3 regions of the Nesiotobacter zosterae genome follow, and region 1 is predicted to be linked to each of the others. Evidence: predicted binding sites of a transcription regulator. Region 1 holds the regulator's gene; each other region holds the start of a gene.
What was found. The regulator PhoB, encoded in region 1, activates phosphate uptake and scavenging genes when phosphate is short. The targets are predictions, from matches to a motif close to TGTCATNNANCTGTCAT.
Positions count from the first base shown of each region.

Region 1 (10,750 bases):
CACATCCCGTACCGTATCCACCAGCGAGCGCGCTTCCAACCACGCATCATCCTCGTCGATCTCGTGCATCTCGGTGCCATGCGGGGCGTCGCCCGGATGAATGTCGGCCTGTCGCATCCGCTCGGGTGAATGGGGCAGGAACTGCACCATGATGCCCCCTGCACGCCACTGGTGCGTGTTCGGGCCTTCGTCCTGACGGGTCAACACTTCGCCCACGGCCAAGCGCACACGGGTCGGAATCTGTTCGGAGCGCAAGAAGTAATCGTGCGCTGCCTCTTCCAGAGAAATGCCGTCCAGCACCACAATGCCCTGATAGCGGCTTGGGTATTGGCCTTGATCGATGGTGAAAGCCAGATGGCCGCGGCCCAGCAGGAATTCCGGACGGAAGTCCTCCTTGGCGGCGACTTCTGCCACTTGGTTGGCGTCGAAGGTTGCGGTTGCGCGCAGGCCATCAGGCGCGTTGAAGTCCACCACCATCATGGAGACCGCCCCGTCCGTCTGGGTTTGCAGCGTCAAACGCCCGTCAAATTTCAAGGTGCTGCCCAGCATCGCAGTCAGCGTTACCGCCTGTGCCAGCAGCTTGTTCACCGCCTCTGGATAGTTGTGACGGCCCAGAATGCTGTCCAGCACCGGGCCAAGGGTCACTGCCCGGCCACGAACATCCAAGGTTTCAACGGCGAACGGAACGACGGCGTCATCTCCGGCCAGCGGTTGATTGGCAGTTGAGTTCTGATCCACAGTATATGCCTCCGGCAGCAAGTCCGCTCCCCCACACACCTCAATCAAGCCGATGCGCGAGGTCGGTTGTCTGCCTCTCGTTCTATCAAAATTGGGCTCGTTCACAACCAAAGGGTCGTGTCGCGTTTGCGATGAGCCAGAAGGCAGTAAAATAGGCACTGCCCTCCAAATTACTAGGGTGGCGGGTGTTACGCACGCCAGCGCTCACGCGCGGTTATGCCGGATCAAAGGTCGTTTGTCACCTTCTGACCCGCACCAACTTGCTGTTTGGCACCGAGATGTGAAAAGGGCCGGTGCTCATTTCCAGCCCGGCCCCCTCAACTCAGTCTTTGGCCTCAACTTTCGAGGCCGCCTCGGAAATCATTTCAGTGAGCAGCCTGATCTCCTCTGCCGTGATTGTCATCGGCGGCATGATGCGCAGCACGTTGTCTCCGGCGGGCACTGGCAGCAGTCCCACCGAGCGCATGGCCCCGAGCACTTCAGCCACCTGCGGTTTGCACTTCAGGCCCAGCATCAGGCCAGAGCCGCGCAGCTCCTCAAAGACCTCGGGATGACGGTCGACCACTTCCGCCAGGCTTTGCTTCAGCAACAGGCTCTTGTTCTGAACACCTTCCAGAAAGCCGGGTTCTGTCACCACCTCCATCACCGCTTTGCCAACGGACATGGCCAAGAGGTTGCCGCCATAGGTGGTGCCGTGCGTACCGGGCACCATGGCAGAAGCAGCTTCATCCGTTGCCAGGAAGGCTCCAACCGGAAAGCCACCGCCAATGCCTTTTGCAATGGCCATGATATCTGGCGTGATCCCTGCCCACTCATGGGCGAAGAGCTTGCCAGTTCGGCCCACACCGCATTGGATCTCGTCCAACACCAAAAGCAGCCCGTGCTCGTCACACAGTTCACGCAGGGCACGCAAGAATGAAAGTTCCACCGGGCGAACGCCGCCCTCGCCCTGCACAGGCTCGATCAAGATTGCCGCCGTCTCAGGGGTGATCGCTGCCTTCACCGCCTCCAGATCCCCCAAAGGCACCTGGTCAAAGCCTTCCGGCGCCGGGCCAAAGCCTTCAAGGTACTTTTGCTGTCCGCCTGCTGCCAGCGCGGTCATGGTCCGGCCATGGAACGCGCCTTCGAAAGTGATGACACGAGACTTTTCCGGATGCCCTTGCGCATAATGGTAGCGGCGCGCGGTCTTCAGCGCACCTTCAATCGCTTCAGCGCCGGAGTTACAGAAGAAAACCCGGTCCGCGAACGTATTTTCGACCAGCAGAGCGCCAAGCTCTTCCTGCCCCTTTACCTGATAAAGGTTTGACACGTGCCAAAGCTTGCCGGCTTGTTCCTGCAGCGCCTCAACAAGTTTGGGATGGGAGTGCCCCAATCCGCTCACCGCAATGCCAGAGGCGCAATCCATGTATCGTCGGCCATCGGTCGCAATCAGCCAGACGCCTTCACCGCGCTCGAACTCGATGTCCGCGCGTGCATAGGTCTGAAAAAGCGACGAAGTCGACATTAGGATACTCCCTTTTGGAACGGCCGGGCCGTTGTGAGCGAAACCATTTTTTGCTCAGATTGTGTCAGGAAAGATCGCCACCAACAGCGATCAGGAGGATTAGAACCTCAAGGTTAAAACCCAAGATATTTCACTTGTCAATCATCCATGCCTCGAGCTTTTCTCTTGTAAACTCAAGTTCAAACTCTGGATTTACCTGCCTCTTGCCCCACGGGCCTTTCAGGCAAACTCTGCTCTTTCCGCCTTTACCAGCCCTGAGCGCGGTCATCACCAGAGTTCTGCACAGAACACAGTTTTAAGCCCTGCGTTTTGCTGTGAAAAGAGCCGGAAAACAATATTTGCCACTTTTGTTTGACGTTCGTGCTGATAGTGTTTAAGGGTCTCAGCGTCAGACGAGAGGGCCAGCCAAGCGGCGGTTTTTCTGGCCTTTTGAAGCTTGGAAACACCTGTGTTTCCGGGTCGTGTATTGCTGGCAATCTGCGGAATTGGAGGGCTTGTAGCGCCTTGCCTATTCTGGGGAAAAGGATGGTCATCCCCATATCAGTATGGAGGCCTCCTTGCTCAGCCAAGTCGCCATATAGTATGGTGCGGCCTTAGCGATACATCATCTCGTATATACTGTTGCTGCAGATGTTGTGCCCGGGGTAAGGGCCAAACGAGAAAACTCGGCACTGCAATGACTTGCGCAGCAAGACCTAAGGGAAGACGGGGGCCTATTTATGAGCTGGACGACAGAACGCGTGGAACTCTTAACCAAACTTTGGGCAGAGGGATTAAGCGCCAGCCAGATCGCAGCGGAACTCGGGAATGTCACCAGAAACGCCGTAATCGGTAAAGTACATCGCCTTGGCCTTTCCGGTCGGGCCAAGTCTTCTAGCTCAACCGCAAAGCCTCGCCGTGCAGCAGCGCCAGCAGCCGAAACTGCTGCAAAGCCAGCCGCTGCCATAGCAGAGAGCGCGCCAGCAGCGGAAGCACCCATCGCAGTTACCAAGGTTGCGGCCAGCGTGCAGCGCCGGACCATTCAACCCGCTGTCGCAGGTGCGACCGCGTTGAAAATCACGCCGGAAGAAGACGACATTGTCGGCGATCTCACCCCAGTTGCAGCCACCGAAGTGGTTGTTCCTGTGTCTGAGCGTGCTTCAATTCTGACGCTGACCGAACGCACCTGCAAATGGCCAATCGGCGACCCGACGGATGAGGACTTCCACTTCTGCGGTCACTCCTGTGATGCCGCCTCTCCTTATTGCGAGTATCATCGCACGATCGCGTATCAGCCGGTTAACGACCGTCGCAGAGAACGCAAGAGCGCCTGAGCAACAGCTATAAAGAATTCAAAAAGCCGCCCAATGAGGCGGCTTTTTTACTACATCCATCATGGCCCTGAGCGCTTACGCATGTTCGGCGGCCAGCCAGTTCTGCAATTCACCCAATGCCGCTTCAGGAACCCCAGCACTTTTCAGAACTTCAGCAGCAAAAGTCACAGGGGACGTTCCGGCCGCAGTAACAACTCGGTCGCTGGATACTGCCTTTGGCGTTTCCTTGTAATTTTCTGCGCCGTTGTAGTCCGTCACGTGGGTTTGCAAAAACTCCAGAGCATTGGAGGTGTGGGCGACACCGTTCAACAACCCGGCACGTGCGAGCGCCAATGTACCTCCGCAAATACCCGCGATGGTCGCGCCCTCTTTGTGACACCGGGCCAGAAGATCAGCAATATCCGGAGCGCTTTCGGTTTCCCAAATGCTGCCGCCGACGACAACAACAACCTCAGGCTTCCAAGCTGCCAGCTCATCAAGCCCGTGAGGCACCATGGCCTTCAACCCGCCGAGAGAGGTAACCTCGCCTGCTCTATGGGCAAAAAAACGCGTTTCCGCTCCATAGTAAGGACCGCCAGTACCCGCAATCAGCGCATACTCCCAGTCGGCAAACCCTTCGGTCAAAATCAGAGCAACCTTTGCCATCATATCTCTTTCACAGCTCGCATAAAGACGCGTGCCAGTGATCACTGTTCGGCAATCCTGTCAAGCTAATGGTCTGCCGCCCCACAAGTGTTGGCGCGAACCATACGCCGCAAACTATCCGCAGCGTCTCCCATTATGAGAGAAAGCCCGCCATCTTTGACAAGGAAGAGTGTCGGCGTGATCATCATTGGCCTTGCCATCGTGTTGCAGGCAACCCGGGCGCATTTGGAAAAGCGGCGCCTTACGACAAAGGCGGAGGCCGGTATGCAGGGACATGAGGCGCAAGGGTTTGGCCAGCAGCGCCGGGCGAGCCTATGAAAAACCCCGCCACGATGTGACGGGGTTCTTTCTTTTGCCTTTCAAAATGCTGTGCCCTGCTCTGTCTGCGGCAGGCACCCGCATCTGATCAGCTGTTCAGGAACTGGTCATTGAAGGCGTAGCCTGCACCGCGAACGGTGCGGATCGGGTCCTTCATCCGCCCCTTGTTGATTGCCTTGCGCAGGCGTCCAACGTGTACGTCCACTGTGCGTTCGTCCACGTAAACGTCGTGCCCCCAGACACCATCCAAGAGCTGCTCGCGGGAGTACACACGCCCCGGTGAGGACATGAGAAATTCCAGCAGGCGGAACTCAGTAGGGCCAAGGTGAATTTCCTTGCCCGTCCGATGGACCCGGTGGGTTTCACGATCCAGCTCAATGTCACCGGCCTTGAGAACGGTAGATACGCTCTCAGGTTTGGTGCGGCGCAAGATGGCACGCACGCGTGCCATCAGCTCCGGAATGGAGAACGGTTTGACCACATAGTCATCCGCCCCCGTTGCGAGACCACGCACCCGCTCAGATTCCTCACCGCGCGCGGTGAGCATTATGATTGGCATGCGTTCCGTTTCAGTCCGCGCTCTCAGGCGTCGGCACAATTCAATGCCGGAGAGGCCAGGGAGCATCCAGTCCAGAAGAAGGAGATCTGGTTGACTCTCCTGTAGTCGCAGCTCCGCCTCATCACCGCGGTCGCAAACGTCAACCTTGTACCCTTCAGCTTCCAAATTGTAACGCAGAAGAAGGCTTAACGGCTCTTCGTCTTCCACGATCAGAATTTCAGGCATTCCAGTTAGTCTCTTTCACATCAAGCACAGCTTATGGCAGCGTTACGTCAGTTTCGTCTTTCTTGGGACGATCTGCAGGCAAGTGGTCGCCAGAAACCATGAAGTAAATGTTCTCCGCAATATTGGTCGCATGGTCGCCGATGCGTTCAATGTTCTTTGCGCAGAACAGAAGGTGCGCACACATGGTGATGTTACGCGGATCTTCCATCATGTAGGTCAGAAGCTGACGGAAGAGAGAAGTGTACATGGAGTCAATCTGCTTGTCTCCTTTTTGTACCTGCTCGACAGCTTCCAGATCACCGGTGGTATAGGCATCAAGAACAGCTTTCAGCTGAGCAAGAGCCAGCTCAGCCATGTGTTCAACACCTACTGCCAGTGTCTTGTTATTGAAGTCACTCTCGATTGCCTGAGCGCGCTTGGCGATGTTCTTTGCCATGTCGCCCACGCGCTCCAGATCGTTGGAGATGCGCAGGGCAGCAAAGATCTCGCGAAGGTCGCGCGCTACTGGCTGGCGACGGGCGATGACCACGATGCAACGCTCTTCGAGCTGGATCTGCATTTCGTCCAGTCGCTTGTCTGCTTCGATGGTGCGCTCGGCAAGAGCCAGGTCATGGCGCAGAAGCGCCTGCACAGAGTCGTTGACGAGAGTTTCAGCCAAGCCACCCATCTCAACAATACGGCTCGCCAGATCCTTCAGGTCCTCATTGAAAGAGGAGACGATATGATCGCTCATTTTTTTACCTGTTAGTTGTCGCAGTTAATCGAGATGCTAGCCGAAACGACCAGTGATGTAATCCTGAGTACGCTGATCCTTCGGGTTAGTGAAGATATCATTGGTCTTACCTTCTTCCACCAGATAGCCGAGGTGGAAGAACGCAGTGCGCTGCGAGACACGGGCGGCCTGCTGCATCGAGTGGGTTACGATAACAATGGTATAGTTTTCACGCAATTCGTCGATCAGCTCCTCAACTTTCGCGGTAGCGATCGGGTCAAGCGCGGAACATGGTTCGTCCATCAGAATGACTTCCGGGGACACTGCAATTGCACGCGCAATGCAAAGACGCTGCTGCTGACCACCAGAAAGGCCAGTGCCCGGCTCATCTAGGCGGTCTTTCACTTCCTCAAAAAGACCAGCCTTTTGAAGCGATGTCGCAACGATCTCTTCAAGGTCACTCTTGGACTGTGCCAGACCGTGAATGCGCGGACCGTAAGCTACGTTCTCGAAGATGGACTTCGGGAACGGGTTCGGCTTCTGGAACACCATGCCAACGCGGGCACGCAGTTCCACAACGTCGATCTTCGGATCGTAGATGTCTTCGTTGTCGAGCACGATCTCACCGCCTACGCGGCAAATGTCGATGGTGTCGTTCATACGGTTCAAGCAGCGCAGGAACGTGGACTTACCACAGCCAGATGGGCCGATCAGGGCTGTCACGTTGCTTTTGCGCACGTTGAGATCCACACCGAAAAGCGCCTGCTTTTCACCGTAGTGGACAGTCACCTGGTTGGCGCGCATCTTGATCGGCACACCATCTTCAGTCACTGGAAGGGCGCCGTTCAGGTCTGCTTGTTGTACGTTGCCTGCAGTCATTTCCATAGCCATAACCTCAGCCTTTCATTATTACCAACGGCGTTCAAAGCGCTTGCGCAGAACGATAGCAATGGCGTTCATTGTGATCAGGAAGCCCAGCAGAACCATGATGGCTGCGGACGTTTTCTGCTGGAAGGCAGGTTCCGGGAAGTCTGCCCACATGAAGATCTGCACCGGCAGAACGGTAGACGGATCGACCGGACCACCCGGAATGTCCACGATAAACGCGACCATACCGATCATCAGCAGAGGAGCGGTTTCACCAAGTGCCTGCGCCATACCGATGATGGTACCGGTAAAGATGCCTGGCATTGCCAGTGGCAGCACGTGGTGCAACACGGCCTGAAGACGGGATGCCCCCACACCCAGAGCCGCTTCGCGGATGGATGGTGGCACGGCTTTCAAAGCTGCGCGGGACGCAATGATGATGGTTGGCAGGGTCATGAGTGCCAGCACCATACCACCTACGATCGGCGCAGAGCGCGGCAGACCGAAGGCGTTCAGGAACACGGCAAGACCAAGCAAACCAAACACGATGGAAGGAACAGCCGCAAGGTTGTTGATGTTCACCTCAATGAGGTGCGTCCAACGGTTCTTTGGGGCGAACTCTTCCAGATAGATGGCAGCCGCCACACCGATTGGGAAGGACAGAGCCAGAGTGACAACCATGGTCCAGAAGGACCCGACAACTGCACCCCAGATACCCGCCATTTCAGGTTCACGGCTTGCACCTGCGGAGAAGAAGATGGAGTTCACACTGGATGTGATCGCGCCCTGCTCGAGCAGGTAATCGGTATATGCGATTTCCTGGTCGTTGAACTTGCGCAATGCTTCCGGTGTTTCGATCTCATCGATGGTCCACTCACCGGCAGGGATTGTGCCAGCGATGCTGAACGGCACCAGCACTTCAGCTTCCACTGAGGTCGCATCAATTGCTGTAACCTTCGCCGTACCACCATTGACGTTGATCAGGAAGGACGGCAGACGGGAGCTCAGTACCTGACGCTGTTCCAGAGAGTTCAGGCGACCCTGAAGCTCGGCGAGATCAGCCTCAATGCCCTGAATGGCGACCTGAAGACGGCTTTTCATGTCTTCGGTTGCAGAAATCTCATTTTCAAGACGCTGACGCACCAACTCGTCCGCATCGGCCATTTGCTCTTGCAGACCGGAGATGCGCGCGTTCAGGCTGTCCTCAGATGTACCGCGCAGGGTAAGGTCGCGCTGTACTGCGGCCAGCTGGCTTTCGAGATATGCACGAAGCTGGTCCCGAATGAAGTCAAAGTCGCCGTCATCTGAAGTAACGGATATGGTTCCTTCGGTCCCGGAAACGGTCGCCGTACCGGTGGTCTCCTTGGTGTTGATCTCAGTGACCAACCCCTTCGCATAAAGATCAGCGAAGTCAGAGAGCGGCACCTGAACCGGTCCCTTGGAGCCCAGTATCGACGGATCATCCAGCACTTCATTGCGCAGGATGATGTTGGCACCAGAAGAAACCAGACCATAAAGAACGCGGCGGTCTGTACGACTGGTCGCGAAAGGTACAGCCTCCTTGAGACCATCACGGATGATGGTGTTGTAGGAAGCAGAACCCGGATTGGAAGGATCCACCTCTTCTTCCGTCAGGTTCAGGTCGAGCGTCACGTAGTTATAGTAGAACGCCGGAATGCCCTGGCTGACGATCGTCGTGAGCAGCAGCACCAGAAAGGCCGCAGCTACAAGGATCGCGCTCAGGCCATAAGCTTTGAAGCGTGCCTCTGTCCCATAGCGGGCCTTGAGACGCTTACGAGCTTCATCCGAGGTATGAATACCCACACGAGAAGAAGCTGTGTTCTGTTGGGCAAGACTAGTCATACTGTTCCCTGTACTTCTTCACGACGCGCAGTGCGAAAACATTGAGTGCAAGGGTGATACAGAAGAGCAGCAGACCAAGCGCGAACGCAGCTAGGGTCTTTGCGCTGTCAAACTCCTGGTCACCAACAAGCAGGGTCACGATCTGCACGGTCACGGTGGTTACAGCTTCAAGCGGATTGATTGTCATGTTCGCAGCAAGGCCTGCGGCCATCACCACGATCATGGTCTCACCAATGGCGCGGGAGATTGCCAGGATCAGAGCAGAAACAATGCCCGGCAGCGCTGCTGGAAGAACAACACGGCGAATGGTTTCAGACTTTGTTGCGCCAAGGCCTGCGGAACCGTCGCGCAAGGACTGGGGCACTGCATTGATCACGTCGTCCGAAAGGGAGGAAACGAACGGAATGATCATGATGCCCATCACCACGCCAGCTGCAAGAGCAGACTCGGAGGAAACGGTGAGACCAAAGCTTTCACCCCAACCGCGGATGAACGGCGCCACCGCCAACGCGGCAAAGAAGCCGTAGACCACAGTCGGGATACCGGCCAGAATTTCAAGCATGGGCTTGGCAACGGCGCGCACCGGCTGGGCGGCATAATCTGACAGGTAGATAGCTGAGAGAAGACCAACTGGTGCTGCTACAAGGATAGCAATGAAGGTGATCAGCATGGTGCCCACGAGCAGTGGGATCGCGCCAAACACTTCTGAGTTGGTTCCGGTTGCTTCTGCGCCTGCGCCAATGAACGCGCTCTGCGGGCTCCAGTGAGTTCCAAACACGAAATCAAGAATCGGAACCTGCTGGAAGAAGCGAAGGCTTTCAAAAATGAGAGACAGAACAATGCCGATGGTGGTGAAGATCGCCACTGCGGAACACAGGATGAGCAAAGCCATCACAGAGCGTTCGACGAAGTGACGCGCCCGCATTTGCGGCTGAATGGTGCGAACACCATAGAAGAAGCCACCCGCGACCAGAAGCGCCATGATAACACCCATGAGGATGTTACTTGTCGTGTTCAAACTCTTGTAAATCTCAGCTGCATGTTCTTTGCCAGCATCCACGAAGCCAACAATGCCGCCGAACGCAAGCGCACGGGCATCACGCAGGAACGCTTCCACTGCAGGTTTGGACAACCCGCTCATGATGTCGGCGCTCTGGCTGCTCACAATGTTGTTCATGATGTTAGGCGCAACAATCACCCAGACAATAAGGGCAATCAGCGCTGGAACCACGGTCACAATTGCAAGAAAACCGCCATGGTAACCAGGGCGGGAATGCAAAGCGGACAACTGACCGTTAACAACTTGGAGTGATCTCGATCGGCCATAGAAAGTGGCCAGAACAAACACTGCAATTAGGATGAAGAAGTAAGTCCAGAACATCTAAATCTGGCCCTTTTAAAGAGATCGGTACAAAATTCGGCTGGATCGGAAGCCAAAAAGAGCCGGCCCGCAAACGCGGACCGGCCCGTTCTAATCAAGCAATTAGAACTTCAGTGGAGTCATCGCTGCTGCGGAAGCTGCAACTTCTGCACGACGCTCGTCTGACAGCGGGATCAGACCCTTGTCAGCCAGGTAACCTTCGCTACCCCAAGTGTCTTCGTTGGTGAACTCAGCAACGTATTCTGCGATGCCTGGGATCACGCCAACGTGCTCTTTCTTCACGTAGAAGTACAAAGAGCGAGATACTGGGTAAGAAGCGTCAGAGATAGCTTCGAAAGTTGGTGCAACGCCACCGATGCTTGCGCCCTTAACCTTGTCAGCATTCTGATCAAGGAAGGAGAAGCCGAAGATGCCGAAAGCAGCTGGGTTAGCGTTGAGCTTCTGAACGATCAGGTTGTCGTTTTCGCCAGCTTCAACATAACCGCCGTCTTCACGGATTTCGGTGCAAACGTCGCCTTCCAGGCCAGCTTCTGCTGCGCCAGGAACTGCTTCACAGCCTTCTTCCATGACCAGTTCTTCGAAAGCGTCACGGGTACCGGAGGTCGGAGGAGGACCGAGAACTTCG
Region 1 covers NZ_JAWXVZ010000003.1:309,687-320,436, reverse strand. Annotated here, with positions in the region: gene Q3Y58_RS06215 (Hsp33 family molecular chaperone) at 1-738, opposite strand, end outside; gene Q3Y58_RS06210 (aspartate aminotransferase family protein) at 1,061-2,242, opposite strand; gene Q3Y58_RS06205 (GcrA family cell cycle regulator) at 2,962-3,555, shown strand; gene Q3Y58_RS06200 (DJ-1/PfpI family protein) at 3,631-4,200, opposite strand; gene Q3Y58_RS06195 (hypothetical protein) at 4,378-4,518, shown strand; gene phoB (phosphate regulon transcriptional regulator PhoB) at 4,607-5,302, opposite strand; gene phoU (phosphate signaling complex protein PhoU) at 5,334-6,035, opposite strand; gene pstB (phosphate ABC transporter ATP-binding protein PstB) at 6,072-6,818, opposite strand; gene pstA (phosphate ABC transporter permease PstA) at 6,924-8,744, opposite strand; gene pstC (phosphate ABC transporter permease subunit PstC) at 8,737-10,125, opposite strand; gene Q3Y58_RS06165 (substrate-binding domain-containing protein) at 10,228-10,750, opposite strand, start outside.

Region 2 (10,750 bases), on a different contig from region 1:
GACACATCCGGCACGCTCTCGTCACTGCCATCACTGGTTAAACGCGGGCATTTGCCAAACAGCGCCAGACACATGGCATCAAGGATGGTGGATTTGCCCGCCCCGGTTTCACCGGTGATCGCAAACAGGCCCGCACCGCGCAGCGGCTCGGCCTCCAGATCAATTTCAAAGGGCGCAGCGAGGCTTGCAAGCCCCTCACCGCGAATGGATAGGATACGCATTTACTCAATCTCCGCCGCAGCGCGGTGAAACAATTCCAAATGTGAGGCCTCTGGCGCAACACCATGCGCCGCCTCGAAAGCTGTCTTGAACAAGTCAACAGGCTCCAGCTCGTGGAGCCGCACCAAAGCTTCCGCCTCGGTGATTTCAGGGGCAGATCGGTCCTTGCTGACAACAGAAAGCCCGGCCGCCCGCACCGGATAGCCTTCCAGCAAGCGGTCCAGCTCGGCCCGCAACCCTGCACCAGACACCTGTGGCTTCAGGTCCACATGCACGAACGGGCGCTGGTCAATCGGCAAGTCTTCATCCAACCCGAGCGCGTCCAGAGCCCCGGGAACTTCGTCCAGCTGCAGGCCCTCGCCCTTGCCAAGGCGGTAAAACGGCACCGGCCGCTCCAAGGGCAAGCGCTCCCACGTCACCTTGTCGCCGTCGACCTCAAGCAGCACAACCCCGTGCTGGTAGGCCTGCTCGGTAACCGACATCGGGAATGGCGACCCGGAATAGCGGATCGTCTCACGGCCCACCTTTTGAGGCTTGTGCAGGTGGCCCAGCGCCACGTAAGCAAGGCTCTCGTCAAACACACTATGGGGGATGGCGTGCTCGCCGCCCACCAGAATGCGCCTTTCCGCACCTTCAGACTCTTCCGCTCCCCATACGTGCAGATGTCCGGTCACGATCAGGGGCGCATCAGCAATCCGTTCCCGCGCCCTTGCAACCGCATCCTCATAAAGCGCTCGTACAGCCCGCACGACCACAGAGCCTTCCGTTTCCCCCTCCTCAGAAACCCGAGGTAAATCAGAAGCGCGTGGAAACGGAATGGCCAGCACATAGGCCTCAACCCGCCCGTCTTTTCCGGCAAGCGGGACCAAATGCCGGTCCACATCAAGCGCTTCATCGTGCCGGTGCACCATGCCGAGCGCATGAACCCCGATCCGCTCAAACAGCACACCGGGGGCCTCAATGCGCCCTGCGGGGTCATGATTGCCAGCAGTAATCACGGAAATGAACTGCGGGTTCACCTCCCGCAGCTCCGCCAGCGCCTCATAGAATAGGCGTGTTGCATCTGCCGAAGGGTTCTGATTGTCGAACACATCCCCGGCCATCACCAGTGCATCCACATCATGCGCCTTCACCAGCTCTGTAAGCTGCTTGAAAAACGCTTGATGCTCAAAGGTACGCGACCAGCCGTTCAGCGTTTGGCCGATATGCCAGTCTGCCGTGTGAAGCACTCTTAGTGTCATGGATGATGTGTGTCCGACTCGATACTCAACAGTGCCAGCCTAAAGAGCGAGGCGGTGTACTGTCTTAATGCCAAGCCAGCTATCCAAAGGTTTCACAGGGTTACCAACAAGGACTTGCAGCGCACGCTTTCTCTAAACGCCAAAGCTGCACCGCCACGCAGGCGCCGCACCCCACCAAGATCGTTCAATAATTGCGAACAGTATGATCAATTCAGGCCAACTTGTTCCCTCAGGAATAACAGTTACATTTGCTGTCAGAAAACGAATTGAGCCACTCCACAGGAGGTAAAGCCATGAATACTCTGACAATCACAAAGAAGCCTGCTTCCAGCCGCGGCTATGTAGACATGGGCTGGCTGAAGTCTGCGCACAGCTTCAGCTTTGGCAGCTACTTCGATCCGAACAACATTCAGTTTGAAAACCTGCGGGTCATCAACGATGACTACGTCGCCCCTCGCGGGGGCTTCCCAACCCACCCGCACCAGAACTTCGAGATCTTTTCATATGTCCAGTCCGGTGGCCTGGAACACAAGGATTCCATCGGCAATGGCAGCGTGGTGCACGGCGGCGGTGTTCAGTACATGAGCGCAGGAACCGGCGTCTATCACTCCGAGTTCAACGCCTCTGACAAGGACCCGGTCAAGTTCCTCCAGATCTGGCTTGTGCCTGCCAAGGAAAACACCAAGCCGCGCTATGACACCTTCGATTTTGCGCCGGGAGACCGTGATGGCAAGCTGAAGCTGTTCCTGTCCCATGATGGGCGTGAAGGGTCCCTGCTGGCGAACTCTCACACGGATGTTTACGCCGCAGAGCTGAGCGGTGAGCAGCAGGTAAGCCATGAGCTCAAGAACAACCGTTCCGCCTACATCCATGTGGTACGCGGCACAGTCACGATCAACGGCGAAAGCTACACCGGCGGCGACGCTGCCCAGATCTATGGCGCAGGTGAAGTGAAGCTGACAAACGGCGAGGATGCCGAAGTTATTCTCTTCGAATTCATCCCTCAGTAATTAATAGGGTTCTCCCCCCTGACGACCCTTGAACCTCGCACTTCGGTGCGGGGTTTCTTTTTGTCCGTAGGCTGTTTGAAGCACTCCGATGTCCCCAAGGCAAAGCCGGGCGACGTTAACCATAGGGCGCATCGAGCGGGTTGACGCAACGTAAAAAGTAGAGAATAAGTTTAATCAAGTCCTAACTAAAACTGACAGGGCGCCACTAATAAAAGCAAAAATAGGATAGTGGGATGCAGGTAGATGTGATTGAAGGGCTCGACGCCTTCAAGTCCCTGAGAGAAAACTGGAACGAGATCTACAGCAAGGACACAGAGGCCCAATACTTCTTGAGTTGGCAATGGGTGCACATGCTGCACCTGAAGTCCGGCAGCAACATCTTCATTCTGGGTGCCCGGCCCACTGCGTCTTCTGCCTATGTCGCGCTCTTCCCCATGCGCATCCGCACCCGCTACAACAAGGCCAACAACGCCTATTACAACGACATCTGCATGGCGGGTAACTTTGCAGCGGACTATACCGGCTTCATCTGCGATCCGGCTCATGACAATGAGGCCCTCCCCGCTTTGGGCCAAAAGCTTGCCAACATGGACTGGGCTCGCCTTCAGCTGGAGAACCTCGCTTGTTCTCCAGAGCGCGTGGCCCAACTCACTGCGCCGATCATGAAGCGAAAGGTGTATCCTACTGACCTTAGCCGAACCAACACCCGCGACAACATCAACAATCTGGTCTGCCCTGTAACGGAACTTCCTGACACCTTCGAAGACTATCTGTCCCAATGCATGAGCAGCAAATCCCGGCAGAAATTGCGCCGCTTCATGCGCAAGGCAAAAGACGATCCGGACCTCTCGTTTACCATCCCAACGGAAGAGACCTTCAATCAGCATCTTGACATTCTCATGGGCTTTTGGCGGGACAAATGGGCGGAGCGCAAGGGGCGCAACGTCGACATATTGGTCCGCAACCACCGACACATGCTCACTCTTGCCTTCCGATATCGCCAGCTCTTCATGCCAATGCTCTGGCACCAGGACCGTCCCGTTGGCGGGTTGGCCAGCTTCATCGACCCTGTCCGCAAATCGCTTCTGTTTTATCTTGCAGGCCGCGACGAGACATGGAGTGGACCGCCTCCCGGCCTCATCCTCCATGGCGCTTCCATTGAGTGGGCCATCAGCAAGGGCCTCAAAACCTATGATTTTCTGCGCGGCAACGAGGCCTACAAGTACTCCTATGGGGCCAAGGACCGCTTGCTCATCTGCCGTCAGTTCAACACGCCCAACAGCAAGAATTTTTCTGGAAAGCTGGACCCTCGCTCAGTCTCAGGCGTTTTGAAAAAGGCCACCGAAGACTTCAAGGCCAAAAACCTCACACGCGCGCGCGCCGGGCTGGAGCAAGTGCTGGAAACCCAGCCGGAGGTATCGAGTGCCCTTTACATGCTCGGCCAGCTTCTCGTACTGGAGAACAACTATGAAGAAGCCGCCAAGGTGTTTACGCGCATGACCCACTGCGCTCCAGACAACCCCAGAGGATGGACCCGCCTCGGTCAGTCTTATCTGGCGCTTCAAGATTTCATCGAGGCGGAAGTTGCGTTCCGGCAAGCATTGGAGCTGGACCCGAACAACATTGCTATCCGCTCTCATCTGGCCGACACGCTCGTGGCCCTGCGCCTGCGCGATGAAGCAGCGGAGGCCTACAAGGCAGTTCTCGCGGTTCTGCCGAAAACACCAACAGAGCAACGGCTGGTCAATCGGGCCACTGCAGCTTTGCGCAGACTGCGCCCTTTGGAGCTGTTCGGCGCGGCCACGCCAAAAGCGAGCAGTCTGGATTTGTCTCTGGGAACACGCTTGCGTCCCAAGCTGCCGCTGAACATTACCCGCAGCAACAACCGCATCAACTGACTGAAAGCCGCCTTTAAACCAATCAGGGGACCAACAAAAATGGGGAGCCAACGCTCCCCATTTCCGTTTTTCAAATCAGGAAAGCAGCTTAGCCCATCAGGCCGCCGTCGTCCTTGGTGATTGCAATCACGCAAGAGCGTGGCAGTGTGCCTTCGCCACCAGGGAAGACACTGTCGCCCTTTTCGCCCGGGTGCTGAATGCCCACAAACATGGTCTTCTTGTCTTCAGACCAGGTCGCGCCGGTAACTTCACACTCCTTTGGACCAACCATGAAGCGGAAGATGTCACCGGTTTCGGTGTCGCCAACCAGCATCTGGTTGTTGCCCATGCCCGCGAAATCGTCCGCGTTGGAGTAGGAACCGTCGGTCTGGATCCAGAGGAAGCCACGGCTGTCGAAGGACAGACCGTCTGGTGAGTTGAAGATGTTGCCAGCATTCACGTTTGCAGAACCAGCCTTTGGCCCTTCGTGAACGGTTGGGTTACCAGCCAGAACGAACAGGTTCCACCCAAAGCCGGTCGCAGTGTGGTCGCCGCCTTCTGGAGCCCAGCGCACGATCTGACCGTACTTGTTGGCTTCGCGTGGGTTCGGGCCGTTCACTGGGGTTGGGTCACCACCAGCGTTTGGCTTCACGCCACGGTTCTTGTTGTTGGTCAGACAGCAGTAGACTTCAGCCTTGTTCGGGTTGGATGCAACCCACTCAGGACGGTCCATGGTCGTTGCGCCAACAGCAGAAGCAGCCTGACGGGTGTGAATGGAAATTTCCGCCTGAGACGCCATGCCGGTTGTCTCTGGGGTCAGCTCCAGCCACTCACCGGAAAGGTCATCATGGAACTTGGCAACATAGAGCTTGCCGTTTTCCAGAAGGTTGGAATTGTCACCGTTTGGATCGTACTTGCCTTCAGAAACGAAGCGGTACAGGAACTCGCCGCGCTCGTCATCGCCAAGGTAGACAACCACGTGGCCATTGTCTGCAACAACCAGCTCAGCGTTTTCGTGCTTGAAGCGGCCAAGAGCAGAACGCTTCTTCGGAGTTGCCGTTGGATCCATTGGATCGATTTCGACAACGTAACCCGCGCGGTTTGGCTCATTCGGATGCTTTGCAACGTCAAAGCGCTCGTCGATCTGCGCCCAGCCATAGCCCCAGTCATCATGGTTGATGCCGTAGCGCTTCAGCGCCGGATCCAGCTCAAGTTCCTTGTCGGAAGAAGAGAAGTAACCGTTGAAGTTCTCTTCACAGGTCAGGTAGGTGCCCCATGGAGTGCGGCCGTTACCACAGTTGTTCCATGTGCCAAGAGACTTGGTGCCGGTCTGATCAGCAGCGGTTTTCAAAAGATCATGGCCGCGTGCAGGACCGGTGATCTCCATTTCCGTGTCTGGCGTGATGCGGAAGTTGAACTCGGAGTCCTTGACGATGGACCACTTGCCGTCGTTCTGAGCGATCTCGACAACAGAGATACCGTGGGCGTTCTTGCCCTTCAGAATGGCATCTGCATCGGCAGGTACGCCACCTTCCCAAAGAATGTCGCGGTTGGTGTATTCGTTGTTCACCGCCAGAATGTGACGTCCGTCTTTGGAGAACAGCGCCATACCGTCGTTGTTGTCACCGAACGCGCGGGCCTGAGTTGCGGCTGTACCACGAGTTACATGGTCGAACTCTGGCACGTCGGAGAAGATTGGCTCGCCCCAGGTGGCAACTGGGTGCCAGCTGTAGCCTTCCGGAAGCGTGATGGTGTCCGCAGTGGTTGCCTCAACTGGCGTGAAACCAAAGCGGTTGGTAGCTGCCTGAGCTTTGGATGAACCGAAAGCGCCTGCACCCAGAATAAAGCTTGCGGTGCTCATGGCCAGCGCACCACCAAGGAAGCCGCGGCGTGAGAGAGCGCGATCGACTACGTCGTCAAACTCAATCGTCACATTGCGGTTGTTGTGTACCTCATCAAACTCATCGAAGGACAGGTCCTTCTTGTTCTGCTCAGTCATGCCACTCACCCAGTTTTTGGATTTAATATCGGTCCCCATATCGCTGCGTAACGCGCGCCATGGTTGCCTATAGGCAATTACGTATAAGCAATGTCACGATTATGACGGAAACGTTACCTTTGCCCTTTCCTACCAAAAATTAACGCAAGGTCAGAGTAAAGCGCACACCATGCGCAAAATGAGCATCGATTTCCCACAGATCGTGCGCAAGGGCATCTGCCCTGAATGGTTGAAGACAGCGCCAAGGCCGTAGACAAGGATTGCCGACACCCCACCCATATGCCGGCCCAACCAGCGGGCAGGCAACCGTCACCGGAAGCTTCTCAAGGGATCAGCGGATATCCCCTTGCTTGGCTGTGGCCGCAGTCTGGTCAGCCAGAACGGCCTCAGCGGCCGCCGCCTCGATGGGGGAGGACCCAATCACTTCAACCTTCTTGCGCGCGAACTTGATGCCGCTTTCCGCGAACACCTCGCGGAGCCGATGATAGATTTCCCGCCGAAGCACGAACTGCGTCTTGGGGTAACACTTGAACTTGACCCGGATGATCAGTGCACTGTCATCGTCGATGCTGAGAACACCTTGGCTTTTCAAAGGTTCGATGAACTTCGGCCCATGCTCGGGATCTTCAAGAAACTCCTGCCCAACAGCTTTGACGATTTTCTTGACCACCTTCGGGTCCGTGTCCGGCTCCAGACGGAAGGACATCTTGTAGATCACCCAGTCTCGAGTGTGATTGGTAACCATCTTCATTTCACCAAAAGGAATGGTGATAACGGGCCCGCGGTGATGGCGCAGGATCAGCGAACGGAAGGAAATCCATTCAACCGCCCCTCTCACGCCTTGATCGAGTTCGATGTATTCACCAATTCGGAAGGCATCATCAATCAGGAAAACGATCCCCGAAAACACGTCCCGCACAAGGGTTTGGGCACCAAAGCCGATGGCAATGCCGACAATCCCGGCGGACGCCAGCAACGGACCAATGTCGACGCCGATGGAGGACAAGATGATCATCGTGACGACAACCGTCAGGATCACGAGGAGAATGCTCCGAAACAGCGGCGTTAACGTGCTCAAGCGCGAGGCCGCCGGTGCCATGGGGTCACCATCTTCACCGCCGTCCCCGGCCTGTTCTTCGCGATGGAGAGCGGCCCGGATCAGCCGCCAAGCCAGATAGCCCAGCAGCAGCGTAAGGGTGATGTCGAAAAGCGTAGAGGCCCAAACCGGTGCCCCCGGCCCCTTGGCAAAGACCAATAGATCCAGCCCCCACAGCCGCACGATCACGTAAATCGCCACCACTGTGATGAGCGACCGCCAGGCCCCCAGCATGACATGGCGTAGTCGGTCAGCTGTATCACTGTCGCTTCGCACCGCACCGCCGATCATTTCGATGCCAGCCCGATCCGCAACCGGTAGCGCCAGAAGAGCGAACAAGCCGCCAATCGGGCCTGCCAACTCATGCTGGCCGCGTTCCAGCCAGTGAGCAAGCCAGTATAGCCAACTGACAAGGAGATAGAGCCCGGCAATGGCGGGCACAGAATAGGCCACGGCGCCGGGAGGGCCCGCTTGCCCAGACAACAACTCCTGCACCCGCTGCGCGATGTAAACTCTGTTCGAAAACAGGGCCTTGGCTAAAAGGACAGCAACAACCGTGCCCGTCAGCGCCACGGTAACAAGCGCCGGAGGAAAGCCAAACCCAAGGTTTGGAAAGAACCCGGCCAAAAGCCAGCCGGAAACGGCAATGTAGGTTGCGGTTTTCAAGAGATGATAGAGTGCCGTTGCATCATCATCAGAAAGCCGTGCAATGCGGATCTCATGCAAATCCGGCGAGAAAACGCGGCGAACAAGGATCAAAAAGCCCCCCCCGGTGGAAACGCCAGCATGGTAGATCCAGACCACACCTTCCAGCGGCCCCAGTGCTTCGCCTAGGAATCCCCCCGCAGCTCTGGTTGCAAGAACAAAAGCGCCGACCGGCAACAGCTCAAGTACCCCAAGCGCCACGGTGCGCCCCAAACGGCTCCAATACCCGATCAAGTCTGGCGGCCTGCTCAAGAAAGCCCGAGCGGGAGCCAGCGCGCGGCTTACAACAATCGCTGCACCAACACCAACAGCAACCAGCAAGAAAGCTGCGCCAACCATGGCGGCGACGCCATATTGGGCCAGCCCCAACCGCTCACGCACCTGCGGAAGCCTGTCATCAATGTTGGCAATGGCCACGCTCCAGCGCGGCAGGCGCTCCGCAATCTCGGCATACATTGCATTGAGGCGGACCGCCGCGGCGTCCAGCGCGCCCGGCCCCTCTGGCCCAACCTCACTGGTTTCCTGAGCCCGGCGCGCCAGTTCGCTTCGCAACAACTCACGTATCTGAGCATCGGTTAAGCGTGCCAGCAAGCTGTCCACGTCCTCCGGTGACAGTGTCGTCGGCAGTTCAACGGCTTGCGCCGCTTCCGGCGTCGCAGCTCCCACGAACTGAGCCTTTGCCCCCCAAACGGAGTTCAGCGGCGCAAGGACAAAGAGGACAAGGAAAGCGAAGGCTCGGATTTTGGTCATGTGGCCTCTTTCAGATCGCGCCCCAAAACAAGCGCGGCCGCCAGAACTGCCAGCAGAAACAGCACAACCGCCAGCCAGCCCGCGAAAACAAACAGCTGTCCGAGCAAGAAGGCACCTGCCAATCCACCCACGTAATAGCTGGTAAGATAAAGGCCATTGGCGGCAGCGTGGCTATGGGTTGCCGTGCGTCCAACATAGCCGGTGGCAGCGGCCTGCCCGAAAAACAGTCCAACACCAATGAGCGCAAGCCCAACCAGCACCAGCACGAGAGACGGCGTCAACAGCATCAAAAGTCCTGCCATGCTCACCAGAATGGAAGCCCAGAAGACCGCGCGCGCGCCGTACTTTCTGGCAATGCCGCCCGCAATCGGCGTGGTCAGCATGGACGGCAGAAACACGAAATAGATCAGTCCAATGTAAGCTTGGGGCAGCTCAAATGGATCTTCCGCCAGCACGAAGTTCACATAGGTGAAGGTGCCCACAAACGCGAACAAAATGATAAAGCCAATGGCAAAACTGGCGCGAAGTTTGGGGTTCGCGAAATGGTCGGCCCAAGCTTGCCACACCGACATGCCGCCCGCCTGCTGTTCAGGACGGGAGCCATCTCGCAGACCGAAGTACCAGATTGCCAACCCTGCCCCCGCAAGGTTCAACGCTGCGAAGGCATAAAAGCTCTCGGCAAGGCCAATGTTGTCAGCAACACCGGCAGCAAGAAGGCGGCCGAACAGATTGGAGGCCACATTGCCGGTGATGTAGGCAGCCATGGCACCGCTTGCCGCCGTAACTGTGCAGATTTCCGAAAGATACGTCAGGGTCAGCGTGAACGCAGCTGCCATGAAAAACCCCTGAACCACCCTCAAAAGCGCAAAGGTGGTCAAATCGTCCGTCAACCCGAGCAGAAAGGTCGGTATGGCCAGCAGGGTCAAGCTCAGCCAGATCCCAAGCTTCCGATCGATCCGGTTTGAAAACAGAGCCACACATAGCCCGGCAATCGCCATGCCAAACGTGCTTGCATTGACCGCAAACCCCATGGTGGCTGGCGACACCTGGTAGTGCGCGACCAAAGTCGGCAACAAGGCCTGTGAGCCAAAAAGGTCAATCAAGGTGAGAAACGCAATGAGAGCGATCACAAGCGCCCGCATCATGACCTCATGACGTTTCTCTGAGGGCGCGTCATCCAGAACCGGTGTGGGCCCCATGAGAATTGCGGTACCAAGATTGCTGGTCATGCTGGTTTCCTAGATTTCTGGGCAAGCGCCAACCGGTTTGCTGCCAATATTGGCGAACATCTCACCAAGGTTCAGCGTTTCGCGTTTTTCCAGGTGCTCATAGTTGTTGGTGAGCCATGTACCGGCCGCATCCCGTCCGATGTCGCACAGGTGCTCCAGAAACGCCCACTCCGTATTGAGTTTGGAGGAAGCGCCCAGCGGGCGCATGCGCTTGCGTGCCTCAATCATGTGCACGCGCATGCGCCGATGGCGGGAAGCATCAAGTTCGCCGCTGTCTATCAAAACGTTCTTCTCGTAAATCGCCCGCAAATCGCGCAGAAGCGAAGCGTTGAAGCTGATCTCGTTGACGCGGTTCAGGATTTCGCGGGCCGTCACCGGGATGCCCTCACGCACAATCGGATTGATCTGAACGATGACAATGTCGTCGACAGGACTGTGATCGGCAAAGGGCGACAGGACCGGGTTGCCCATGTAGCCGCCGTCCCAATAGTGACGCCCATCAATTTCAACCGCTTGAAACATGAAGGGCAGGCAGGCGGAGGCTAGAATAACGTCGACCGACAACTCCGACCGGCGAAAGATGCGCACCCGTCCGGTCTCCACATCGGTTGCAGAGATAAACAA
Region 2 covers NZ_JAWXVZ010000006.1:89,561-100,310, reverse strand. Annotated here, with positions in the region: gene Q3Y58_RS10470 (AAA family ATPase) at 1-221, opposite strand, end outside; gene Q3Y58_RS10465 (exonuclease SbcCD subunit D) at 222-1,460, opposite strand; gene Q3Y58_RS10460 (pirin family protein) at 1,754-2,470, shown strand; gene Q3Y58_RS10455 (GNAT family N-acetyltransferase) at 2,704-4,368, shown strand; gene Q3Y58_RS10450 (PhoX family protein) at 4,457-6,346, opposite strand; gene Q3Y58_RS10445 (mechanosensitive ion channel family protein) at 6,678-8,897, opposite strand; gene Q3Y58_RS10440 (MFS transporter) at 8,894-10,126, opposite strand; gene Q3Y58_RS10435 (patatin-like phospholipase family protein) at 10,136-10,750, opposite strand, start outside.
Region 2: Q3Y58_RS10450 (PhoX family protein) is a predicted target of PhoB. The motif match lies at 6,437-6,453, and genes of this name have one in related genera.

Region 3 (10,750 bases), on a different contig from region 1:
AAACTCTGTTTTTACCCTTTGGCGCTACAACCAGAGCTGATCCGTTTTCAGGCTAATTTGTCAGAGTGTGAGTTGATGCAAGAAAGCCGAGAATCTGGCCCCTACAAAGAGCCTGCTGACCTGAAAGGGGCAACTTCCCTCGAAGCTATCAGACAGGTTGTGCCAACCACTCCGGCCTCCAAGACGTCAACCGTACTACGCCTCCTTTCGCTTGTAGCAGGTATTCTTGGTCTCGCGGTCTCACTGGGCCTTAGCTTTCAACCCTTGCCAGCTGCTGCTTTGGCACCTTGTATCGCGTTTCTCTCAGGGGCGATCGTCTTTCGCCGCTTTCCTGCTGCAGATGAAATTGCGCGATATTGGACCCGTCAGCAGGTGGAAAGTGAAGTCTCCGAACTGCCAGAGGGCCTCGAACTTGAGGACGTTTACAGCTCTGCCCTGCAAGAGGTGAACGCCCAGCACCAGAGTGTCCTGGAAGCGTTGGGTGCTATCGTCATTCGGCGCGATGGCGAAGGCCGTGTGCTCTACGTGAATGAGGCAGCGGCCCATGCGTTCAAGCCCGGCGACCAACCGCGGGTCGGTGAATTTCTCAAACTTCCAACCCTTTCTGGGGGCCTTACTTCGCACGCACCAGCAGTGAACGAGACGCCTTCCGAGGTTGAGATCGACACCCAAAAAGGGCCTCGATGGTTCTCCGTTCTCAATCTTCGGGTCAGTGACAGCAGTGGTGCTGCGCCCGTTTTGCAAACTATCCTTCGAGATGTCACCCAGCGCCGACGCGCAGAAGAAAAACTCCGTGAAGGGTTGAGCCAAGCCGCCATTGCGAACGAAGCCAAGTCGCGTTTTCTCGCAACGGTTAGCCATGAAATCCGAACGCCGCTCAATGGCATTTTGGGGATGGCAGGCCTATTGCGTGACACCCGGCTCAGCCCGGAGCAGAGGACATACGTCGATGCCGTCGATACCTCCGGTCAGGCCCTGCTGGTTCTCATTGACGAGTTGCTGGACTACTCCAAGATCGATGCGGACAAGCTTGCTTTGAACGTAAAGCCAACGAACTTGCGTAGTGTCGTCGACGGAGTGGTGGAGCTTCTTGCGCCCAAAGCCCAAGACAAGGGGCTGGAAATCGGTGCATTCATTGACCACGAGCTGCCCGAGATCGTGGAAATTGATGAAGCACGCATACGCCAGATACTTCTCAACCTCGCTGGCAACGGTATCAAATTTACCGAGAAGGGCGGTATTTCCGTTCTGGTTGAGAAAGATGAAAGGGCCTTAGCTCAAGTCGGCCAGATCCCACTGAAGATCAGCATCTCGGACACCGGACCTGGTTTTAGTGAAGAACAAGCTGCCCGCATATTCAATGAGTTCGAACAGCTGGATCATGGCCGCACGCGCAAGTTTGGCGGCACTGGCCTGGGCCTTGCGATTTCTCAAAGGCTCGCACAGTTGATGGATGGAACGATCTCGGCGCAGGGAGAACCGGGTAAAGGGGCAACCTTTACCCTTCGGCTGCCGGTCACCGCAGTTGAGGAGCCCTACAAAAGGCCAGAGGCAGAGCTGGAGGGCACCAAGGTCTTGCTCCTTTCCAGTGGCGCAACAGAAGCACCCTTGATTGCAAGATGCCTGCAACAACATGGATGCACGGTACAAGAACTCTCTGGTGACTCCAGCGATGTGTGGAATGCCCTTTCTCAAGCCAGCTTGCTGATCGTGTGCGAACAGGCTGTCGCCAACATGGCCAGCTGGCTGGAGATCGCCAAAACGCACCAACCAGAACTCAAGTGCATAGTGGTGGTTGCTCCTTCTGAGAGAGACAAACTCCCGCAGTTAAAGGCAATCGGCTTCGATGCTTATCTGGTTCGCCCCGTGCGTGGCTCCTCGCTATTGACAGTCGCCGATAAACTGGTGAACGGGGACGCCATGGACCAGATTAGTGAGGCGGCTGACCCTGAGCGTTCTCTGGTCCACACTGAGACTACACTGGCCAAAAGTGCATTGCGGTTTCTTGTCGCCGAGGACAATGAGATCAACCGCATGCTTACCGGTGCCCTGCTGAAGAAGATGGGTCATCAGACACACTTCGTCGGCAATGGGGAGGAAGCGGTGAACGCAGCACTGAGTGGCGATTTCGATGCGGTGCTCATGGATTTGCATATGCCGGGCATTGATGGGGTCACGGCGGTCCGTCAGATCCGCAGTGCAGATAACCCCAGAGCCTTAAGCCTCCCCATCATCGTGGTGACAGCAGATGTGCTCCCAGAAACACGAGCAGCCGCACTCGATGCGGGCGCAAATGGGTTCATAACGAAACCGCTGAACTTCACCGACCTAGCTAACATTCTGAATAGCGTTTATTGATCATCAACAGCTTTGGCGCGTAAATTTACCCTGCGTCTCAACTCAGCAAGACAGCCACTTTCTGCCCGTTTGACGCTAGGTAAAACTAAGGTGACTGAAAAACTGGGAGTAACTTTAGGCCATGTCATGCTACTGTATGAATAGGGATTTACGGCAATCCTAGTATAAAGGACTGGGGAACGACCTTCTCGCAAGGTGCATTGCATTTGACAAAGTCGACTGGACGGTCGGCTAGAAATTGCAGCATCTGCAAGTCAGGTCTCAGGAGACGCGGGTTAGATGAACGGATCTGGGCTGTTTTCGCCAAGGAATATTGTTAGGAAGTTCGCTCCATTGAAAGCCAATGGGATCGGGCCCGGCCGGTGGACGCCAACACCGCTCAAAGCACGTATGATGCACAACGCGCCGCTAAGCTTGGGCCGCGTTGGTTCCCTTGAGGTGCGTCAGGCAGAAAACTGGAAGGAAGTAAAGCACTCCCAGCGCCTGCGCTATCACGTCTTCTACGAAGAGATGTCTGCAATCGCAGACGCGCAGACCATGCTGACGCGCCGCGACAAAGATGCCTACGATGCCATCTGCGATCATCTTTTGGTTGTAGACCATGACAGCCTCGTCAAAACAAAGCCGTTCAGCAAGCCGAAGCCACAAATTGTTGGCACCTATCGCATGCTCCGTCAGAATGTTGCGGACATGAACGGCGGTTTCTACACGGCTGGCGAGTATGACATTCAGCCTCTTCTGGAACGCCATTCCCACGCAAATTTCATGGAGCTAGGCCGCTCGTGCGTCTTGAAGCCCTACCGCAACAAGAAGACAGTTGAACTACTGTGGCATGGCATCTGGTCTTACGTGCTCATGCATAATGTTGACGTGATGATCGGCTGTGCCTCCATTGAAGGCACGGATCCCGATCGCCTGTCCGAGCAGCTTTCCTTCCTGCACCACTATGCGCAGGCACCAGAGGAATGGCGCGTGAGCGCGCTTCCAGATCTGCATGTGGACATGAACCGCATGCCGAAGGACAAGGTTGACCAACGCTCTGCGTTGCGTGCATTGCCGCCGCTGATCAAAGGCTATCTGCGCCTTGGCGCATACATTGGTGATGGCGCTGTCGTCGACCACCAGTTCGGCACCACGGACGTTCTTATTGTCATGCCGGTGTCTGCACTCAACTCTCGTTATGTTAACTATTACGGCGCTGACGCCAGCCGGTACGCCAGCTGATTTTTTCCGCACATTTCTGCCATTTGTGCGCTGAGGATAACTGCGGTTAAGGAAAAACCGCAGTTCTTCTTTAACGTCGCTTTAAACCCCCTGATTTAGCGTTGGTTTACCAAGAACTACGGAATTCAGGGGTCATCGCGTATCATGTCGCAGCGCCGCTCAGGGCCAAGACGGGTTGAACCAACGCTCGGAGAACCGAGTGCGCGCCGTGCACGCGCGCCCGGCCCAGCTGGTGCCCCTCGCAAACCACAGCCCCCAAAGCGTCCAAGCCCCACCCCGCAAGCCAAGGCTGCCCCACAACCAAAGCCTCGACCGCGGCCTACAGCAGCCAAAGCCGCCGCGCCAGCGCGCAAAGCCCCACCACAAGTCGCCCAAAAGCCAAAAAGGCGTCCAGCCTCGGCGCGGCCGTCTCCCAAAGCCCGCCAACAAACACTTGCGGCTCTGGAGGCTGCAACGCGCGGCTCAGGGCGAGGAAAGCGGCAATCGCCGAGCTTTCTATGGCGTGCGACCAAGTTCGTTGCTTACTGGAGCGTCGTGGCGGGCATCTGGGGCGTGCTCGTCGTTGCAGGCATTCTGACCTATTACGCAGCACATCTGCCGCCTGCGTCAGAGTGGGCTGTGCCAAAGCGACCGCCTAACGTTCAGATCGTGGCAGCAAACGGCACCCTGATAGGCAACCGGGGCGACACCGGCGGCGAAGCCATTCGTCTGCAACAACTTCCGCCCTATCTGCCGCAAGCCGTTCTCGCGATCGAAGATCGGCGGTTTTATTCTCATTTCGGCATCGATCCAATCGGACTATTGCGTGCCGCATACACCAACTACCGAAGTGGATCGACCGTGCAGGGCGGGTCAACGCTCACCCAACAGCTTGCCAAGAACCTGTTCTTGAACCCCGAACGGACCATTCAACGTAAGATGCAGGAAGTGGTCATGTCCTTGTGGCTGGAAGCCAATTACAGCAAGGACGAGATCCTGGAAATGTACCTCAACCGCGTTTATCTTGGCGCGGGGGCATATGGCGTTGACGCTGCATCGCGGCGTTATTTTGACAAATCCGCACGTTTGGTGACCCTTTCTGAAGCAGCTACGCTCGCAGGGTTGTTGAAGGCACCTTCACGGCTCTCGCCGAGCCGCAACCCGCAAGCAGCGGAAGATCGCTCGCAAGTGGTAATTGCCGCCATGCTGGATGCTGGCTTCATTACAGAAACGCAGGCCAAGAATGCCTTGATGGACGGCTTTGCGGTAGCGCACGACTTCAACCGGGGCAGCGAAAACTATGTCGCCGACTATGTAATGGACGTGCTGCCAAGCTTCATTGGCAAGATTGATCAAGATATCATCGTCGAGACCACGGTGGATATGGATATGCAGCGCGCTGCCGAAGACGCGCTGCGGAATGCCCTTTACAATTTCGAGAAGGATCATGGTGCCCGTCAAGGGGCAGTGGTCACCTTAAACCGCAATGGCGCCATTCGCGCCATGGTGGGTGGCGGCGACTACAGCCGCAGCCAGTACAACCGCGCAGCCTACGCCAAGCGCCAGCCGGGCTCGGCCTTCAAGCCTTTCGTGTTCCTCACGGCATTGGAGAACGGCTACACGCCGAACACTGTGCGCAACGACAGACCGATCACCTACCGTGGCTGGTCCCCCAAGAACTACAACAATCGCTATTATGGAGACGTCACGCTGACCTTGGCACTCGCCAAGTCCATGAACTCGGTTGCCGTGCAATTGGCGAACGAAACCGGCCCCAAAAGGGTCATCAGCACGGCTCGCCGCCTTGGCATCTCATCACCGCTCACCAGCAACCCCTCTCTGGCCCTTGGCACCTCCGAAGTAACGCCTCTGGAAATCGCAGGTGCCTATGTGCCGTTTTCCAATGGCGGATTTGGCATTGTGCCGCATGTGGTGCGCAAAATAAGCACCGAGGATGGCCGGACGCTCTACACAAGACGTGGAGATGGGACTGGCCGCGTCATCAGCGCCGAAAAAGTGGGTCAAATGAACCTGATGATGGCCAACACCATGCGGGTTGGTACAGGCCGGAAGGCGGCCCTCGATAGTCGCCCCTCCGGAGGCAAAACCGGCACAACGCAAGGCTCTCGTGACGCCTGGTTCATTGGCTACACCGCTTCACTTACAACGGCTGTTTGGGTCGGAAATGACGATAACTCGCCCACGAACAAGGTTACCGGCGGCGGTCTGCCAGCAGAGATCTGGCATGAAACCATGCAAGCTTCACACAGGGGCGTGCCAGTAGCAGCGCTTCCAGGCGTGCCGCTGTACTTTGACTCACCTTCACCCATCGCCCGTCCAAATGAGGGTGCTTTACCTCCGCCAAGCCATGTGGGTAGCATTCAGCCATCTCAGCAGCCCGCCCGTACTGGCGGTCCGTTGAATCTGCTGGGCCGGATCTTTGGAGGCGGATAGGTCTAGTTAATCAGATGCAACTGGGCCCCATGGGCCTTCAGCCAGTTTTGCGCCGTTCGGGTGTGTGGTGCCAGTTCATAGCAGAGCTTCCAGAATGCATCTGAATGGTCCATATGCATGAGGTGAGCAACCTCGTGTGCCGCCACGTACTCCAGAATGTCGGGCGGGGCCAGAATGAGCCGCCAAGAAAAGGAAAGTCTTCCGTTCGAAGCACAGGACCCCCAGCGCGATTTGGTATCGCGCACCGAGATCGCAGTCGCTTGGCGGCCAATCCGGGCCGTATACCGCGCAACAGCGGCCTCCAGATCCTTGCGGGCTTCTTCCTTGTAGAACTTAATCAGCTTGCGGCCCAAGGCCTGTGGCTCACCGGGAACGATCAAGACCGCCCCTTCTTCCGTTTCCACGGCCTCGACAAGGCCGCGAAGTTTACCAGAACTCTTCAGTGTGTAGCTTTTGCCACGCAACGGCACCGGGACGCCCTCGACCAACTCAGCCTTCGGGGCGCGCTTTGAGAGGCGCTCCTCGATCCACAAGGCCTGCTTTTCTGCAAATCTTTGCGCAGTTGAAAGTGTCCCGCCATGAGGCACCGTCAACACCGGAGCATCGTCTTCCATGGGTAGGCGTAAGATGTACTTCCGCGCCCTTGGGTTGCGGCGCAGCTTGACCGAGATTTCCCGATCAGACAATGCCACCGTTATGGCTTCCGGAAGGGCTTTGCGGTCTCGAAAAATGGCAGTATTCCAGTCTTTCTCGAAGGTGTCCACGACACCTGAGTTAGCAGCACCGCCAAAATTTAGGCGCGAGAACCGGCAAAAGCAATCATCATTGCCACCCCAAATTGGAATATGCCCATTAACAGCGAAAGGGGCACATATCGCGCCCCTCTACCAAGAATCTGATCAACAGCGGTTATGATGCCGTAGTTGCATCACCAGCAGGGCGACCGCCGCGTGCGGCCATAAATCGATCAAACTCTTCCTTGTCACGTGCGCGGCGGAGTTCCTTCATGTAGTTGTCGAAGTCCTCGCGCATTGCATCCAGCTTGCGGCGCTCTTCTTCCAACCGCTTCAGCTCAGCTTCACGGTAGTCATCAAAAGCAACATTTCCCGTTGGAGCATAGCCTGACATCGTATTCACCGCGTCTTTGATGGGATTGGCTTTCCATGCCGTTTCCGCCTGCTTCTTGAACTCGGGAAATTTGTCTCCCCACAAGATGTAGGCAAGCATTGCCAAGCCAAGAGGCCAGAAAACGATAAATCCTAGCACCATTAAAGCTATGGTTGCCGGAGTCCAAGCTGGACGAATTACTCCTTGGTGGGTCATAAAATTCCTCCTAAGCAAGACCACATACATGAAGTGGGCTGTCGATAACGGAATTTCAAGTGACTTCACCTTGGCGTGAGCCGCAAAGCGGCTCACGAAAACAAAAGGCTACATGAAAATAATGGTTTAAGGGCGCTAAAAATCTAGCGCTAGCCTTCTTCGGTGAGCTTTTTCGCCTGTTCCACCCAACCTTCTCGCAGGATGCGGCCATCAAGCTTTTCATCGAGCGACTGAGCTTGCTCGGGTGTGAGCGCAGCAACTTGCCACAGATGGAAAATGCCTGCCTGGTTCAGCTCGTTTTCCAGTTTCGGCCCGACGCCGGTGATCTGCTTGAGATCATCGACAACCCCTTCGGTTTGCTCAAGGATGATGCTGTCCTTGATGTCCGATGCGGTTTGCGCTTCCTCACCAGAGCCCTTCGCGGATGGTGCAGCACCCGCCAATTGCCTTTGGCGCTCTCGCTCCACCTGCACTGGAATACAGCCCAGCTTCGGATGTGATTTGATGAAGTCAACAATGCGCGGTGCAATCTCGGACCGATAGCGAGAACCGTTAAACACGCCGTAGTGACCCACATTGGGCTGCACATAGTGCGCGCGCTTCTCGTCACCCAGTTTTGTTGCCAATGTGTGTGCAGCATGGGTCTGACCCACGCCAGAGATGTCATCTTTTTCACCTTCAACGGTGAAAATGGCTGTGCGGGTGATGTGACTTGGATCAACGAGATGGCCGTGATGGGTCAACTCACCTTTCGGTAGTGCATGCTCGATAAAGACCTTTTCTACCGTTTGAAGGTAGAATTCCGCGGTCATGTCCATAACGGCAAGATACTCGTCGTAGAACTCGCGGTGCTTTTCAGCGCTGTCGCCATCCCCTTCTACCAGATGCTGAAAGAAGTCTCTGTGCGCCACCATGTGGCGGTCCAGATTCATGCCCATGAAGCCGGAGAGCTGCAAGAAACCGGGATAAACCTGTCGCATAAAGCCTTTATGCGGAAATGGCACATCCATGATCACATTGCGCTTGAACCACTTGATGCCCTTCTTGATGGCCAAGTCGTTTACTGCTGTCGGCGCAACGCGGGTGTCGATAGGTCCACCCATAAGCGTCATTGTGGAGGGTGCACATGGATTGTTTTGTTCTTCCATGCGCGCAACCGCTGCATAGACCGGAACAGAAGGCTGACAGACGGCCAGAACATGAGTGTCTGGGCCGAGGAACTCAAGCATCTCAATGATATAATCGATATAGTCGTCGAGATCGAACTTGCCTTCGGCCACCGGAACCTGACGCGCATCCTCCCAATCCGTGATGTAGACATCAAGATCGGGCAGCAATGCCTCAACGGTCCCACGCAACAATGTGGCAAAGTGGCCGGACATCGGAGCTACAATCAATAGCTTCGGGTCTTCCTCGCGCCCTTTTGGCAAATCTCGTTTGAAGTGAAGCAGATCACAGAAGGTCTTGCGTAGAACAACTTCTTCAAGAACATCGACGCGTTGCCCAGAGACCAGAGTGGTGTCCAGACCGAACTCAGGCTTACCGTAACGCCGTGTCACGCGCTCCAGCAGTTCGCAAGAGGCGGCAACCGTTCGGCCCATTTGAGTATGGGTAAATGGATTAAGCGGATTTTGAAAATAAATTTTCGTTGCGTCCGCCGCCGCCCGAACGGGGGACATCATCGCATGATTAAGCTCATAGAGTTGGTAGAACATCACCAATATTCCTCCGGTCGGCCATTCTTTTTGTTGTACTCCCCCAACGCAAAGAAAGGGCCAACGTATATTGCATTGCAACAGACTACGGCAGCTTTCGTAGTGAGTGCAATATATACGCATGTCTACAGAGAGACTAAAGTTGACGCTCGCGTAAGTTCAAGGGGTTATTCACGCAATACGCTGTATATCACAAGATATTTTTATGATGCAGCGCAAAATTTACTGAAGGAAACTACACCCAAAATTTGCATAGTTCTTATTTTTCTACTCAAAAATGCCGGATATGGGACAATAACAATTTCGTTATGAGACAAGTTCCGTAATGACCGCGTTTAAAACACCAACGCCCCGAGGGGTGGCACGCAGACGGCTATTGCCAATCCATTCCACCAGGCCTTCTTCCTGCAAGACGGTGAGGCGGGCGGCATTGAAACTGCGCTCGGCCAATGCCTCATAGCGCGCCACATCAATGCCCTCTCGAAGGCGCAATCCCATGAGCAGAAGTTCGTCGCTCTGCTCTTCGCAAGTCAGATCCCCAGTCTCAATGATCCCGGTCCCCTTGCTCTCAACGAGGCCGAGCCACGTTTCCGGGTGGTTTTCGGTGAGCGTGGCCATTCGCTGGCCATTTGCAAGGCTCAAGCGTCCATGAGCGCCCGGTCCTACGCCGATGTAGTCGCCATAACGCCAGTAAACCAGATTGTGTTGACACTCAGAGCCCGGTACAGCGTGGTTTGACACTTCATAGGCTGGCAAGCCACGGCTTGCGGTAACTTCCTGTGTCAGGTCAAACATGTCCGCGGCGTAGTCGGGATCAAGCATTTCCAGTTTTCCGGCCGCATAGAGCCGGTGGAACATGGTGCCTTCCTCGATTGTAAGCTGATACATGGAAAGATGATCGGCTGCCAGATCAATGGCCCGGTTCAGCTCTTGCTCCCACCCTTCAAGGGTCTGGTCGGGGCGGGCATAGATAAGATCGAAGGAAATTCGTTCGAACGTGGTGCGCGCAATCTCAACGGCTTTCACTGCCTCGTCTACACTGTGCTGGCGACCCAGAATCTTCAGATCCTTGTCATTCAGTGCTTGAATGCCGACGGAGAGGCGATTGACGCCCGCAGCGCGGTAGCCAGCAAATCGGGTGGCCTCTACACTCGTCGGGTTAGCTTCCATTGAGATTTCGGCGTTCTCACCGATTGGCCAGTAGCGATTGATGCCTTCCAGAATGGCTTCAACGGTGCGCGGCTCCATCAGCGATGGGGTGCCGCCGCCGAAGAACACGGAGTCGACAGGTTGAGAGGCAACGAACTGGGCATTGTAGTCCAGCTCGCGCAGCATGGCGTTCACATAGTCCTGCTGGTCGACCGGCTTATGGCGTACATGCGAGTTGAAATCGCAATAGGGGCATTTGGCAAGGCAAAAAGGCCAGTGCACATAGACACCAAACCCGCCAACCGGTCTTTCCATCATTTCAAACTGCTCTCTAGCCCTTTAAAGGCACTCAGCCTTGAACAGATCAAAGGCACGCGCTCGGTGAGACAGGGCTGATCCATCCGGGTTTCGCTGTTTGGAGGCTTGATCCATCTCGCCAAAGGTTTTCTCAAAACCGTCCGGCACAAACATGGGATCGTAGCCAAAGCCTTCAAGTCCGCGCGGCGGCCATATGGCTTTACCATGCACTTCCCCGCGATAGAACTGGG
Region 3 covers NZ_JAWXVZ010000011.1:35,173-45,922, forward strand. Annotated here, with positions in the region: gene Q3Y58_RS15970 (YifB family Mg chelatase-like AAA ATPase) at 1-1, shown strand, start outside; gene Q3Y58_RS15975 (response regulator) at 76-2,358, shown strand; gene olsB (l-ornithine N(alpha)-acyltransferase) at 2,749-3,582, shown strand; gene Q3Y58_RS15985 (transglycosylase domain-containing protein) at 3,727-6,015, shown strand; gene Q3Y58_RS15990 (M48 family metallopeptidase) at 6,018-6,779, opposite strand; gene Q3Y58_RS15995 (DUF2852 domain-containing protein) at 6,925-7,338, opposite strand; gene phaZ (polyhydroxyalkanoate depolymerase) at 7,488-9,053, opposite strand; gene hemW (radical SAM family heme chaperone HemW) at 9,360-10,520, opposite strand; gene rdgB (RdgB/HAM1 family non-canonical purine NTP pyrophosphatase) at 10,542-10,750, opposite strand, start outside.
Region 3: olsB (l-ornithine N(alpha)-acyltransferase) is a predicted target of PhoB. The motif match lies at 2,481-2,497, and genes of this name have one in related genera.